2 regions of the Methylomonas albis genome follow, and region 1 is predicted to be linked to the other one. Evidence: riboswitches for the same ligand, from Rfam matches in the RefSeq annotation. Region 1 holds a riboswitch; the other holds the start of a gene.

Region 1 (8,002 bases):
GTTGTTGGCCGCCAAACCAGGGTTTTGGTTTTATTTGGCCGTGATAACAAGCCGGCCCACCCAGAAGTAACAACAGGGCGCCGCCGCCAGCGGTCATCACCGGCCCGGCGTTAGGGCTATCGAGCAAATGCGCTTGAGTTCGCCAGGCCTTGATGGCCTGCGCGGTGTTACCCAGCAAGGCATAACTCAATGCCGTCAAGCGTGCCGGCAGCCAGTTCAGCAGATCGTCGAAGCGGGCAGCGGCCCAGCCGAAGTATAAATATCGTTGATTTTTGTAGCCCCACATGGCATCCAGGGTATTACTAAAGCGGTAGAGCAAGGCGCCGAACGGCCCCAATACGACGAACCAGAACAAGGGCGCAAATACCGCATCGGCACCGTTTTCCAACACAGACTCTATGGCAGCCCTCCGCACGTCGGCCTCCGTCATGGCCTCAGTCTGACGGCTAACGATTCTGCCAACCTGTTGCCGCGCTAACGGCAAGTCGCTATCCAACAAGGCCGAAAGAACGGCTAGCGCATGTTGTTGCAAGCTGCGGGCAGCGATACAAAAATACAAAACCAATATATCGACAGCAGTTTGCAGCGGCGGCCAACTGCGCAGCACCAGCAAATACAGGACACACGGCGACAAGACTATCAACACTGCCACACAACCCGTCAGTCGCTGACGAAAAGCCGATTGCCGGCTGTTTAACAGCCGCTTTTCGACAGCAGTGACCCATTTACCGAACATCACTAGCGGATGATACGCGTTGCGTGGCTCGCCCAGCCAAAAATCGATGGCTACGGCCAACAAAATGCTGATGGTGAGAATCATGATTTACGGTGGATAAACAGGTATATCAAAACTAGCAGAAAGGAAAGGGGCAACAAAGGTGACACAACTCCAATCAGCGGGGACGACTTTCATCGCCCCGCCGGGTTTGGCGGAATTGCTTAGATAGCTTCGTGGGTGGCTTTGGCGGCCAGCAAGGCTTTTACTGCACTGACCAGAGCAAAAATAACCACGCCATAGATCAAGGTCGATGTCAGGTAAGGCGGGTAATACATCGCAACGCGCTCAAAATATTGGGCGAATGAGCCGTTCGGATAGCGGCCGGACAACCAGTAGAAGCTGCCGTTGGAAAACAAAAACGCGATGGATGTAGCTGCTACCAGAACCGCCAGACGTTGCGCGGCGGTTGCCACCGATAACACAGCGAATTGTCGGCACCATTTGCCGCCCAACCACATCGCGCCGTATGAACCGATCAGAAACACATAGGCTTTGGACACACAAAAATCGCTGACGCCGAGTTTGGTGATCGCCAGGTAATCAATCAAGCCGGCTTCTGCTAGCAACAAGGCGAACAAATAGCGTCCGCCCAGCCACAAGCCGGCGAAAAAAAACACCGCCAATGAAGCGTCCGGCAATGCGAACGGCGTGCCGAAATGGTGAAAACGGGTGGCGGCCATCAACGCCATCAGCGCAACCGCGCCGGGTTTGACAGTCAAGGTTTGATTCAGACTCATAGGGTTCTCCAGAAAAGGTTTAGTAATTGTAATGGATCGAAAAATAGAAATTTCTGCCGAAGCTGTTATAGGTGTTAACTGTTTGATAGCGTTTATCGAACATATTATTCAGTTTGGCGCTTAACATCCAATTTTTGTCGATGCGATAAGCGGTGCGCAGATCGGCGGTCATGAAGCTGCCCAGGCGGACTCGGTTCGCGGCGTCGTCGAATCGCTCGCCCTGAACCAATACCGCCGCACCCAGATCAAAGTCGCCGAACGAGCGGGAAATATCATAGGACAGCGTTTCGGTGACCCGGCGCGGCAGGCGCAGATTGGTCTGTCTATCCTTTGGCGTCATCAGGCTCATACCCAATTTGTTGTTCCAGCCGAAAATTTGCGTGGATATTTCCGCTTCTATGCCGTCTATCTGCGCTTTGCCAATATTTCTGGCCGTAAACGGCGTCCCGCTGAACACAATCAAATCCTCGATATTGGTGTGATAGCCGCGTAGCTCCCAATTTGCCCAACTGTGGCGTCCGGCAAAACCGGCTTCGAAACTGGTGGACTTTTCCGGCCGTAATCCGGCATTACCAAAACCCGGAAAGTATAGCTGGTTAAATGTTGGCGCCTTAAAGGCATTACCGAAACTGGCAAAGGCGCTAAGGCCGTAATCCCAATTAAACCGCCAACCGAAATTGCCGGTGACACTATCGCCGAAAGCCTGGTTTTCGTCCCAACGCAAGGAAGCATTCAGAAAGTGCTTATCGAAAATCCGGCTATGTAGTTCGGCGAATGCGCCCACATCGTAACGGGAGTTCTCCGCATAGCGCGTTGTGCTGTCGATTTCGTCAAAACGGTAATCGGTACCGAACGTCAACTGGTGATTCTTATGCAAGGCCAATTCATTTAGCCAGCTGGCGTTCCAACGCGTGGTATTAAAGCGGCTGGCGAACGAACCGTTATGCCGAAATTGATCGGCATCATCAACGCTTTGTCCAACACGTAATATGGATCGCCACATGTCACTGAAATTAGCACTAGCTGTGGCACCCAGCGTTTGATTGACAAACTCCGTGCTGCTGCTGGTGACGTTATCGATCTCGGTTTCGCCTTCGGCCCGTAGGAAAAACGCTTCCAGTTCCGCGCCGTTGTCGAAGCGGTAACCCGTTTTTGCATTCAGACTGGTGTTGTTATAGCCGTCGCGGTCCGGATTGTAGCCATTCGCTACACTAACGCCGCTCAGAGCATTTATCCCCTGGCTACCGAATTGCGCAGCACTCAAGTTATACCAGGCTTTACCCCATTTGCCGTTGATGGCCGCGGAGCCGTTATAAGTGTCGTAAGAACCGCCGCCGGCTTCCAGCGCGATGTTCGGCCGTTCGCTTTTACCACCCTTGCGGGTAAATATTTGAATTACCCCGCCAATCGCTTCCGAGCCATACAAACTTGACTGAGGGCCACGGGTAATTTCCACTCGCTCGACTTGATCGATAGGAATAAACTGAAAGGCGCTGGTGCCCGTGGTAACCGAACCAGCCTTGATGCCGTCTATCAGCACCAGTACATGGTCTGAATTGGTGCCACGCAGATAGACATTGGTATCCTTGCCGTAACCGCCGCTCTGCACCATATCAACACCCGGAGTGCCTTTCAGTAACTCGGGAAGGGTTCTGACCTGAAGTTTTTCTATGTCCTGACGCGTATAAACCGTCATGGCCGTTGCCAACTCGTTCTGCCGGGTTTCGGTTCGGGTAGCCGTCACGACTGTTTCCGCAAGGTTGACCGTCTCGTCGCCATTCGCCGCCAGCGCAGTGAAAGGCGCACTCGCCAGAAATAAAGACCTGTATAAAATTGATTGCATATTGTCCTCTGCGCCCGCCGCGCATCCGGGTAAAAAAGGACAGAGGAAAAACGGTAAACGAAAAAGACGGAGGCAGGCTAGGCATGGACTCAGACCATTCCGTCAACAGCCCTCCGCTGTCTCGAATGATCTTCCGGGCCAGTCTCCGGGCTTATAAGTGGCTTGACACCTGATCTACGACCTTCCCATGCAAAGCGCACAGTGGCAAAAACGTGGATCTTTACTTATCTACCGTTGCGGGGGCAGCGTCGGCATGGGCGGTTAAATACCGACGCACCGACTTCCTGTTTGAGCTTGGCCGAGAAACGGCACAAGCACCTGAAAGAAGGGCGCAATTGTATGTAGTCGGGCAAGATATAGCAAGAATACCTGCTTAGTTACGGACAATCAGCATTGCAAATACCCCTTTCCGTGCTATACATTGGTGCATTGATTAATGCTGTTAACTTAATATTTAGACAAACACGGGCGGGATTATGGAAATTCAATCGAAATTGTTAGGCAACCAAGAAATCAATCCGGACACCATCATTAATTTTCCGCGCGGCCTACCTGGCTTCGAGGATCAGACCCGCTTTAAGTTATTTCATCAGGAAGGTAGCGAAATCGTCTATTGGCTGCAATCGGTCGATAACGCGGAACTCACCTTTTCCGCTGCACATCCGGCCAATTTCAACATCAATTACAATTTTACGGTAACCGATCCCGAAGAAACGATCTTGCAAATAGAGCCGGGTGACGACTTGGTGATTTTGATTCTGCTGCACAAGGACAACGAGCAGGATAACGGCAAACCGACCATCAAAGGCTCGATCAAATCACCAATATTAATCAACGCTAACAAGCGCATCGGCATACAAAAAGTACTGGTAGCGATCGAACAAAGCATCACACTGACTGAAAAAATCAGCGAAATCGACGTATCGGAAGCGTAAAAAATTGCAAACAAGCGCCGATGACTGCTGGTCACCGGCGGCTGTTGAAATCAGGCAGCCTGAACAGGAATGGAATGACTGGAATGGCTAATGTGGTTGTTGCCGTCGAAATACACCAAAGTCGGCTTGTAATTCTTCAGTTCCTTCTCATCTAGGCTAGCGAACGCGCAGACGATAATCAAGTCGCCAGGGCAAGCCAGCCTTGCAGCTGCGCCGTTGATCGAAAACACGCCGGAACCTTCTTCGGCACGAATCGCATACGTGGTAAAGCGCTGACCGTTGTTAATGTTGTAAATATGGATTTGCTCGTATTCCAGAATCCCTGAAAAATCCAAAATCTTGCCGTCAATAGCACACGATCCTTCGTAATCCAGCTCGGAATGCGTTACCCGCGCACGGTGTAACTTAGCTTTAAGCATGTTTATGTTCATGGTAAACAAGGTCGAATACTAGGGCCGGCGATTATGCCTGAAATTGACCCTGCTATCAAATTTAAGCATTAGCTTTTATAGGCCGGAAAACCAGCACCGTCAGATGCTAGATTTAGAAAAGTAGAGGTTATCAATCAGGCGCGTGTTGCCTAGCTTGGCGGCAGCCAAAATCAGCAGACTAGGATCGCTAGAGCCAGCGGGCAATAAATCCTGGCTACGACAGATACTGAAATAGTCGACCGCAAAACCGGCTTGCTGCAAATCCTGTCGCTGCCGCCCCGCCACTGCCAGATAATCGTCGTGCCCGGCCAAAATCTCATCGCGCGCCGCGCACAATGCCTGATAAAGCATAGGGGCTTGCAGTCTTTGCTGCTCGGACAGATAGCCATTGCGCGAACTCATCGCTAAGCCATCGTCTTCCCGAACCGTTGCCACGCCCTGAACCGTAACAGGGATATTTAGATCCGCCACCATTTGCCGAATCAGCGTCAGCTGTTGAAAATCCTTCTCTCCCAGCAGTAGCAGATCGGGCTGAACCATATTCAATAGCTTGCAAACCACCAATGCCACGCCGTCGAAATGCCCGGGCCGACTGGCCCCGCAATGCAGGCTCGACAAGGCTGCGACCGAGATGTTAGTTTGCGCGACGTGCGGATACATTTCCGTCACCGCAGGCAAGAACAGCAAATCGGCGCCGCTGGCTAACAGCTTTTCCTGATCCTGCTGTTCGGTGCGCGGGTAACTGGCAAAATCTTCGTTCGGACCAAATTGGGTGGGGTTGACGAAAATACTGGCCACCACCTTATCGGCCTGTTGCTTGGCAGTACTGACCAGTTTTATATGGCCTGCATGCAGATTGCCCATGGTTGGCACAAAACCGACGCTGTGCCCGGCTTGCCGCCATTGTCGGGTTGCTTCTCTCAATGCGACCACGCTGGTGACTATCTGCATACGCCTAATAACTGTGTTCGGAAGCTGGAAACTGCGCGGATTTAACCGCTTGATGATAATGCCGTACCGCCTCTTCTATGCTGGAGGCATCGGCCATAAAGTCTTTGGAAAAACGTGGCCGCTTGCCGGTGCTGATATTCAACATGTCATACAACACCAATACCTGACCATCGCAATCGACGCCGGCGCCGATGCCGATGGTCGGAATACTCAGGCGCTGACTTATTTCGGCGGCCAGTTGCGCAGGTACGCATTCCAGCACTAACAGGCCGGCACCCGCTTGTTCGATTTTTTCGGCATCCGCCACGATTTGCCGAGCTTGCTGCTCTTCCCGCCCTTGCACCTTATAGCCGCCCAAGCGATTCACCGATTGCGGCAACAGACCCAGATGACCGCAGACCGGAATACCTTGTTCGACCAAAAAGCCGATGACATCGATTTTGGCACCTTCCAGCTTGACCATTTGCGCACCACCAACCGCCATCAAGCTTGCTGCATTAGCCAAAGCCTGTTCGGGCGTAGCGTAGCTGGCAAACGGCAAATCGGTAATCACGAAAGCTCGCTTTCTGGCCATTGCCACATTACGGCTGTGATACACCATATCGCCCACCGTGACCGGCAGGGTACTGCTGTGCCCTTGAATCACCATGCCCAGCGAATCGCCGATTAGCAACACATCAATACCGGCCCGGTCCAGCAACGCGCTGAAACTGGCGTCGTAAGCCGTTAGGCAGCTGATTTTTTCGCCGGACCGTTTCATCGCTGCCAGATCGCTGATAGTCAGGGCCTTTAAGCCATCCGCGTATAGACTCATGAAGCTATTTTCCGCAAACCGTCGGCTGGGCAAGCTGCCAATAGCTGCGATAACGAATCCAGACCCGGAATCATTAGGTCACTGCTAGACACATCGGCCAATGGGTATAACACAAACGCGCGCTTGGCCAACTCGGGATGCGGCACAATCAGGTCCGGTTCGTTAATGCTCTGTTGCGCGTAAAGCAATACATCCAAATCCAGGGTTCTGGCTCCCCAACGCACACTGCGCAGCCGACCATGCTGGTTTTCGATTTGCTGTAACTGTCTGAGCAAAACCAAAGGTTCCAACTCGGTCGAAATTCGCAGCACCGCATTCACGTAATCGGGTTGATCTTGCGGGCCGACCGGGACACTGCGATACAAGGGTGAAAAGCCAATTTCGGCAACGCCCGGCAAGGCCGCGATTTCCGCTCTGGCCCGACTGACATGACCGACAGAGTCTTCGAGATTGCTGCCCAAGCCTATATAGGCCTCGACACCTTCTTTAGGGGGAATCATTGCCGATGGAAGCCGGTTTAGCTCGAGAACGGTAACGACCGGTTTTGCGATTACGGGATTTGCCGTTGCCGGATTTGGGCGGCGCGGTCATTTTTTCACGCTCCACTTCGTCGGCTTCTTGAAAACCTGTCCACCACTCGACCAGCTCAGGATCGGCACCGCCGGTTTCCGCACGCAGCCGTAAAAAATCGTAAGCCGCTCTAAATTTTGGCTGCTCCAGCAACCGGTAAGGCCGAGGTCCAACCGTTCTGGAAAACTTATTCTGTAAGAACCAAACTTCGCGCATAGATTGCGTAATATGCCGCGGTAGCGCGGTAATTTTGATCTGTCTGGTCAGCACTTCGTTGGCGGCGTTTTGATAGGCCAGTGTTTCGTTTTCACCGTGGCTGATGCGTTTTTGCGCGGCCAATTGCAACGGCTCCCACAATAAGGCCGCCAGTAAAAAATAAGGTGTCAGGGTTTTGCCGTCGTTAAAGCGGGTATCGGAGTTTTCCAAAGCCCTGATCAAAAACAGGCGCGGAAAATCGTGGTCTTCGCTGGCCAGACAGCGGTCGGAATCCGGAAACAAAATCGCAAATAAGCCGTAATGTCTGAGCATTTCGAAGGTTTGCAGGCCGTAACCGGACAAAAACAACTTGATGACTTCATCGTAAAGGCGTGCCGAGGGGATGCTCTTTAGCAGATCAGCTTGCGCGTAAATCGGTTTTTCGGTATCGGGGTGCAGGGTAAAGCCCAGCTTCACCGCAAACCGGATGGCGCGCAGCATCCGCACCGGGTCTTCCCGATAGCGCACTTCCGGATCGCCGATCAGCCGTATCACCGCGGCCGCATGGTCCTGCATGCCGCCGGTATAATCGACCACGGAAAAATCGCGGATGTTGTAATACAGCGCGTTGACGGTGAAATCTCGGCGCCAGACATCTTGTTCTAGCGTGCCGAACACGTTATCGCGCAGTAAGCGACCGTCTTCATGCACGACTTGCTGATCGGACTCTTCCGGCTCGGAGCCGCGA
Region 2 (8,002 bases), 1.9 Mb from region 1:
TGTAGAAGCCATGGGCTACGCCTCCCATGCCGAAGGCGCCAATTACACCGCTGGAAATAGTGACACGGTGCAAGGCACCGGCGCCAATCTGCTCAGCGCCTTAGGCAAACTCGCGTATACCGCAGAGGGTGGGCACCGCTTCGAAGCGTCGGCTCAGCATTTGTCAGACGACGACATCCGCCCCTTCCGCGCCAATTTTGCGGCTGTGCGCGGCCTCACCTTATTGTCGGAAAATGCTTTTAAACGCGATACCGCCAATTTTAAGTACAGCACTCGGCAACCCAGCGACTTCTACGATCCCGAGCTCCGGTTTTACTACAACGCGACATCGCTGTCCCGGCCAAACCCGAACGGCGGCTTTCGTCCCGGTTATTTCGAATCCAACATCCAGAGCTTGGGCGCGACGGCCTTAAATCGCTTCAAAACGCCGTTAGGCGAGCTCAGCACCGGTATGGATTTTTATCAGGATCAGGCGACGACCGATAATTTTCGCGATGCGGCTATGGTGGAAACTGCCCGTAATTTAGGCGGATTTGCCCAATTGCGCAGCGCACCCAGTGAGTGGTTAAACCTGTCAAGCGGTGTCCGCCTTGATTCCCAAACCTTCGAAGCGGTAGACCGCCAGCAATTCGACAACATAGCCGCCAGTCCCAACGTATCGATCGGTATCACGCCATTGCAGGATCTATCCATAAACGGCAGTTATTCCTATGTGTTCGGCGGTATACAGTTGGCAGAGGCCGCGGTATTTCACACCATGCCGTTTGCCAGCTATGCCAACGATCTGGCCGCCCAGCGTGCCACCAATGCCAAAGTCGGACTCAGTTACAGCTTGGCAAATGTCAAACTGGAGGGTGAAGTATTCTCGACACGCATCCAAAACACGCAGGCCTACCAAGAAGGCGACGATAGTTTTATTCGCGTTAACGGCCCGGCGGTCAAGACTGAAGGCTTCAATCTGGGCATGGCTTATCAACAGAATAATGCCGATTTCGGCGCGCATTATACGAACACTGAGGTTAGCTACGACCACGCACAAATCGGCACCCTGGCTTTTTATTTGGGCTCGCCGGTTGGCGAAATCATCAAATTGCACGCCGCCTACGCTTGGCCTACCTTGGGTATTAAAACCGGCGTCAGCTCGGAGATTGCATTGCGGTACCGCTTCGCAGCGGATTCCGGGAATCGAGACCTGGACGGTTATCACACCTACAACCTGTTTGCGCAATGGCAACCGCATTTCTATCGCGGCATTAGCTTGCGCGCGGAGCTCAACAATCTCACCAACGAAGACTATACCGATCGCTACAGCGCCGGCACGGCAGTCGGTTTCATTACGCCGCTGCAAAATCCCGGCCGCAGCGTGTTGATTTCAACGAAACTGGAGTTTTAATACTTATGTTCACAGATGCCAACACCTGTTCTACCGTAAGCGGCGATTCCGGCAATGGCTCCGCTTACCAACGGCCCAGCGCTATCGACCTACTTTATCGCTATGGCGTCGATTCAAGTATATTTCTGGGGACGCCGGAACGCACCCTGCTGGGCCGCGGCGTCCGCTTACGCTTGAAGCGTGGTCCCGGCGAATCAACCGCAACTGCGCTGCAACAGCTGTTCACCGATCTCCAGCGCAACGGTGATAGCGAAGCTATATTGGTCGGCGCAATCCCCTTTGCGCCGGACGCCCAACCGGTGTTATTTATTCCCGACCAGTTGGATGTAGCGGGTCCGCTCGGACGCCACACAGCACTCAAGCCAAACCAGGCAAGGCGCGGCACAGCCACCGAAGAACAACCCGCGCAAGCTGTTTATGCGCAAAGGGTCCAACAAGCGTTGGATTTGATACGGCACACAGCATTAAAAAAAGTGGTGCTGTCCCGCATGCTGGAAATCCGTAGCGAGCGTGACATCGATCAGTCCATGGTGCTGCGTAATCTAGCCGCCCGTAATATAGGGGGTTACACCTTCGCCGTCGATTTGCCGACGCCATCCGCTGGCGTACGTCGGTTAGTCGGCGCTAGCCCGGAATTATTGCTACAGCGCATGGGTGGACAGTTGCTGGCCAATCCTATCGCCGGCACCGCACCGCGCAGTAGCGACCCGGGTGAAGATCTGGCGCGTTCCCGCAAGCTGTTGCACTCGGCCAAAGACCGGCAAGAGCACGCATTAGTGGTGGAAGCGGTGGCGGAAACCTTGCGCCCCTATTGCCGCAACCTGCACGTTCCGCCAGTTCCTGAGCTGCTGGCTACCAATCGGGTTTGGCATCTGTCCACCCGTATCCGTGCAGAGTTAACCAAGCATGCGCCGGCTTCGTATGCGCTGGCGCTGGCCTTGCACCCAACACCGGCGGTATGCGGCGAACCGCGGGATCTGGCGGCGAGAGCCATCCATACATTAGAAGACTTCGATCGCGGACTGTTCACCGGTCTGGTAGGTTGGTGCGACGCCAAGGGTGACGGTGCCTGGGCGGTAACGATACGTTGTGCGGAAATCGAAGCCAACCGTGCAACCTTATATGCCGGCGCCGGCATCGTTGCAGACTCTGACCCATGGCAGGAAGTGGCGGAAACATCGGCTAAATTTCAGACCTTGCTGGATGCCATACAAGGGGGTGTCGCGTGACCGACGCCGATTTCACCCCTTGGCCGGATAATTTGGTCAAAGAATATCGCGAGCGCGGCTGGTGGCAACGTCAAACCTTGGGCGCTTTTCTACGCGCGTCGGCGCTTCGCTACGCAACACGTATTGCGGTGGTTTGCGGCGAGCGGCGTTGGGCTTATCAAGAACTCGACGAACACGCCGATCGCTTGGCGGCCGGATTTGCCGCATTGGATTTGCAGGCCGGCGCGCGCATTGTGGTGCAATTGCCAAATATCGCCGAATTTTTTGCGGTGTGTTTTGCTTGTTTTCGCCTCGGGCTGGTGCCGGTGCTCGCGTTGCCGGGACACCGCCGTGCCGAAATAGCCGCATTTTGCCAAATTGCGGAGGCTAGTGCCTATATCATACCCGATTGTCACGATGGCTACGACTACCGCACTCTGGCACGGGAAGCCATGGCACTGGTGCCGGGCTTACGCCACGTCATAGTGGTGGGCTCTGCCGAAGAATTTATAGCGTTACAGGCGCTCTATCTAACGCCGCAAGCTCTCCCGGAACCGGATCCTGGTGCCATAGCGCTGTTACAGCTGTCGGGCGGCAGCACCGGCACCCCAAAACTGATTCCACGCACCCACGACGATTATCTTTATAGCGTCAGAGCCAGCGTTGAGGTTTGCCAATTCGACACCGCCACCACTTATCTGGCGGCCTTGCCGGTAGCCCACAATTTTCCGTTGAGCTCCCCTGGCACGCTGGGCACCTTGTATGCCGGCGGCCGTATCGTTTTGTTGACCCGACCAGAGCCGGATGCCGCTTTTAGCTTAATCGCTAATGAACGTGTTAGCCATATAGCCTTAGTGCCGTCGCTGCTGCTGGCCTGGTTGGAGCGTGCCACCAGCCTGCGTCCGGCGCTTGACAGCCTGCGCCTGGTCCAGATCGGTGGCGCCAGTCTGGCAGCGGACGTTGCCGCCCGCGTTCGCCCACTGCTGGGCTGCCCATTGCAACAAGTCTTCGGCATGGCCGAGGGTCTGATCAACTACACGCGGCTGGACGACCATCCGGATGTCATCCTGGAAACCCAGGGCCGGCCCATGTCGGTCGGCGACGAGATTCGCATTGTCGATCACGACGAGCAAGACGTGACGGACGGCCAGACCGGCCATCTCCTGACCCGTGGCCCTTACACCATTCGCGGTTATTGGCGTGCCGATGCGCATAACCACCAGGTTTTTAGCGCAGACGGCTTTTACCGTACCGGGGATTTAGTCAGGCGCCGCAGCGACGGCAACTTGCAAGTGATGGGACGAGCCAAGGATCAAATCAACCGCGCCGGCGAAAAGATAGCTGCCGCGGAAGTGGAGCGACATTTGTTGAGCCATCCGCGCGTGCGCAATGCCGCACTCGTGGCTATCCCGGACGAACGTTTAGGCGAGCGCAGCTGCGCCTTCGTGGAACTGAACGCCGCGGCCGCAAACGAGGCTTCGGCGCCCATCGTTTTATCGTTGAAATTGCACCTCCGCGATCATTGCGGGTTGGCCGCACACAAAATTCCAGACCGTATCGAATTCATCGACCATCTACCACTCACCGCGCCCGGCAAAATTGCCAAGCCGCAACTGCGTAAGCTGGCGCTTACCTTAACCCGGAACCCCACATGAGCATACCCCGCATCGCCAGTTACCAACTTCCCGATCAGCTACCAGCCGGCAAAGTGAGCTGGCGCTTAGAGCCACAGCGTGCGGTGTTACTAGTACACGACATGCAGCAGTATTTTCTGGATTTTTACGATCAATCCCAGCCGCCTATCCCCGCGCTGTTGCGCAACTGCGCGGCGCTGATCACCGCCTGCCGTGCCGCCGGCGTACCGGTGGTCTTTACGGCCCAGCAAGGTGGCCAAAGGCCGGCCGAGCGCGCACTGCTCAACGATTTTTGGGGGCCAGGCCTACCGCCGGATCCGCTGCTGGAACGTATTGTTGATGCCGTGGCCCCAACTCCAAATGACTTGATCTTGCCGAAATGGCGCTACAGCGCCTTCAAACGTAGCGAGCTGGAGGCAAACCTAAAGGCGATGGGCCGCGATCAGTTGGTGATTTGCGGCGTCTATGCGCACATTGGCTGTTTAATGACAGCAGCCGAAGCGTTTATGTTGGATATCCAGCCGTTTTTAGTCGGCGATGCGCTGGCCGACTTTTCCCGCGACGAGCACGAATACGCGTTGCGTTACGCTGCCGGGCGCTGCGCCTGTGTCCGCAGCAGCCAAGAACTAATACAGGCCTTGCAGTTCGAACATCCTCAGCTGGAGACCTTGCGCCGCGAAATAGCGGCAGTAATGGCTATCGACGCGGTTTTACTCGGCGATGACGACGACTTATTATTGATGGGGCTGGACTCACTGGCACTAATGCGCTTGATGCAAGACTGGCGCCGGCGCGGATTCAACCCCGAGTTTGCTGAATTGATGCCGATGCCGACGCTAAGCGCTTGGTACGCTTTGTGGAAAAACGCGGTGCAGGTAGGCAATGCATGATGCACGATCAAAGCAGTCTCGCGCTCACGCAAGCGCAAATCGGCGTACTGCTCGGCCAACAATTGGCCCAAGATAGCAGCGTGTTCTATGCGGCCGAGTACACCGAAATCCAAGGTCCACTGGATTGCGAGCTGTTTGCCCTAGCATTGCACAGCACATTACAAGAGGCCGACACATTGCAGGTGCGGCTGGTCGGCAAAGAAAGCGAATATCGGCAGCAACCCTGCAGCCATCCCCTGCCCCGCTTGCTGGTGACGCCCGCCGAAGGGTTGACTGATGCGGCGTTCATGGCCGTACTTTCCGCGCAGATACGCCAGGGCTTCGATACCGTCAGCGGCCGCCTTTACGCGCACACGCTCTATCGGCGCGCGGCCAATCGGCATGTCTGGCTACACCGCGCGCATCACCTAGTGTTGGACGGCTACGGCTTCCAATTGATAGCTCGGCGAGTCGCCAGCCACTACCAAGCCTTACTCGCCGGCGTTCCAGCGGCACCGGCAGGATTCGGAAGCTTGGCCGCCCTGGTAGAGGCTGATCAGGCCTACCAGGATTCGCCCGAGCGCGACACGGACCGCCGCTATTGGCTCGCAGCGCTTGCCGGATTGCAACCCAAGTCTTTGTGCCCGTGTCCTGCAGTCGGAATCGGCCGCGGCCAGCGCATCGGTGGAGCGTTACCGGACACGCTCAGCGCACGGCTCAAAATCCGGGCGCAGGAATGGGACTTGAGTTGGCCGGAGCTGGTTATTGCCGGTTTCGCAGGCTATTTAGGCCGGCACGGATGCGGCCGCGATGTGGTGCTGGGCCTGACTACCATGTTGCGCTCGTCCGGCATGGTCGCACGGACCCCCTGCAGTGCAATGAATGTCATGCCCTTGCCATTCCAACAGGCCGAGGATATAAACCTGGCCGCGGCCGCACGCAGTTTGCGCCAGGATTTTAGCCAACACCGTCCACATCAGCGCTACCGCTTCGAACATTTGGAGTTCGATCTGGAAGACGCCGGTTACCCCCGCGGTTTACTCGGCACCGAGATCAATGTGATGCCCTTCGAACCACCGTCCCGTTTCGGACCCTGCACGGCCAAAACCTACACTTTGGCAGCGGGACCGGTAGAAGATCTTGCCGCCATCTTTATGGCCAGGGGCGATAGTATCGTCCTGGATTTGGATGGCCGCGCGGAAAATTACGACGCACCCACACTACGCGCCCACTGGAATGGGATTAGCGATTTTCTGGCGCAAGCCTTGGATTCCTGTTAGCTACCAGCGCAGATCTGTTCGATGATCTGATGCTCGAGTGTTCGACGCTGAGCCTATGCCTGGATACTCAGACTTAAGCCCATTTACGCAAACCGGTATCATTTCGCGACGTTTCGTTTATACTCTTTACCACGATTAGGTGTCTTGGTATGCGTTCTGCGTATCAAGGTGAAACGGGAAGTCCGGTGCGATATGAGATTAATCTCAGTCAAATCCGGCGCAGCCCCCGCTGCTGTATGCCTGATGAATCTCCTTTTTGCCACTGCACGGTTAGTGTGGGAAGGCGGTAGATTCAGATGACGGCAAGCCAGAAGACCGGCCTGATCGAATGTAGGATGCCGACTCCGGAGGGGAGCCGTATGCCAGCGATGCAGCGTGAGCTGTATTTGTGCGTGCGTGTTTTTCTTGCTCGGTCGGCTCCAATTATCCCTGATATTTTAGGAGACTCGACATGTTCGTTCTAAGCCCATCCCAACCAGTAACCCTGGCAACTCCTCGGCCTGTTGCCGCCTTGTCCGCTATTTTATTGGGTTTTACCCTGCTGTTAGTCGTCGGCTTCGCACCGCTCGCCGAAATACACAACGCCACTCACGACACTCGTCACGCCACCGGCTTTCCTTGCCATTAACGCCCGATATGTTCAAACACATGGTGTTTTCATCGGCGTTGTCAGGTATCGCCGCCGCCCTGCTGTTATCGGTGTTACAGATGTTTTGGGTCACGCCGCTGATTTTGCAGGCAGAAAGATATGAAGTTGCCGCCGAAGCGTTTGCCCACGAACATACTGCCGACGCCCATACCCACGATGCAGCCCCATGGCAGCCGGAGGACGGCTGGCAGAGAACAGTATCTACGATCAGCAGTAACGCCCTGATGGCAATAGCTTTTGCCTTGATGTTGACCGGCGCCTACGCTCTGCGCAAGCCGTCCGGCATCCTGCACGGCTTGGCTTGGGGCTTGGCAGGTTACACCGTCATTTTCGCCGCGCCGTCTTTAGGCTTGCCGCCGGACTTACCCGGCACCAGCACTGCAGCAGTGTTGAGTCGACAAGGCTGGTGGCTGGCTACCGCATTGGCAACAGCGTTCGGTCTGGGCTTGCTACTTCTGCAAACCCGCTGGTCATTACGACTGCTTGGCGCATTGGCCATAATTACGCCACATTTACTGGGCGCGCCGCAGCCTGAAATCGTTACAAGTCTGGCACCTGAGGCCTTGCAAACACAATTTCGCTGGGCCAGTACGCTGACTAACGGCGCGTTCTGGACAGTGTTAGGCATGTTATCGGCCATAACGTTTAATCGGACACCAAACCAGCCATGACCGCTAGCGATAAAACCGATCACATTCCCGGCAAGGTCTGGTTCGTCGGCGCAGGGCCAGGCGATCCTGAACTGATTACCGTCAAGGGCCAGCGCCTGCTGCAACAAGCCGGTGCCGTCCTTTATGCCGGCTCGCTGGTCAATCAGGCAGCGACGATGTACACGCCGGACACTTGCAAAATTCGAGACTCCAAAGACATGACGCTGGCGGAAATAACCGACTGGCTGATCGCCCAAGCGCAGCGGCATCAAACCGTGGTGCGCTTGCAAACCGGGGATCCCGGCCTGTATGGCGCACT

Evidence for each region. Region 1 has a riboswitch for cobalamin ahead of EBA_RS00800 (TonB-dependent receptor domain-containing protein). Riboswitches for the same ligand answer to the same signal wherever they lie in the genome.
Region 2: it holds a riboswitch for cobalamin, as region 1 does, so the genes downstream of both, EBA_RS09470 (CbtB domain-containing protein) here and EBA_RS00800 (TonB-dependent receptor domain-containing protein) in region 1, are expected to answer to the same signal.

Annotation. Positions count from the first base shown of each region.
Region 1 is NZ_JACXSS010000001.1:184,466-192,467, reverse strand. Features, by position in the region: gene cbiB (adenosylcobinamide-phosphate synthase CbiB) at 1-820, opposite strand, end outside; gene EBA_RS00805 (hypothetical protein) at 940-1,515, opposite strand; gene EBA_RS00800 (TonB-dependent receptor domain-containing protein) at 1,535-3,358, opposite strand; cobalamin riboswitch at 3,478-3,695, opposite strand; gene fliW (flagellar assembly protein FliW) at 3,835-4,293, shown strand; gene panD (aspartate 1-decarboxylase) at 4,344-4,724, opposite strand; gene panC (pantoate--beta-alanine ligase) at 4,824-5,675, opposite strand; gene panB (3-methyl-2-oxobutanoate hydroxymethyltransferase) at 5,680-6,489, opposite strand; gene folK (2-amino-4-hydroxy-6-hydroxymethyldihydropteridine diphosphokinase) at 6,486-6,989, opposite strand; gene pcnB (polynucleotide adenylyltransferase PcnB) at 6,976-8,002, opposite strand, start outside.
Region 2 is NZ_JACXSS010000001.1:2,066,188-2,074,189, reverse strand. Features, by position in the region: gene EBA_RS09495 (TonB-dependent receptor plug domain-containing protein) at 1-1,393, shown strand, start outside; gene EBA_RS09490 (isochorismate synthase) at 1,399-2,622, shown strand; gene EBA_RS09485 ((2,3-dihydroxybenzoyl)adenylate synthase) at 2,619-4,256, shown strand; gene EBA_RS09480 (isochorismatase family protein) at 4,253-5,125, shown strand; gene EBA_RS09475 (condensation domain-containing protein) at 5,122-6,384, shown strand; cobalamin riboswitch at 6,505-6,722, shown strand; gene EBA_RS09470 (CbtB domain-containing protein) at 6,836-7,012, shown strand; gene EBA_RS09465 (CbtA family protein) at 7,021-7,704, shown strand; gene cobM (precorrin-4 C(11)-methyltransferase) at 7,701-8,002, shown strand, end outside.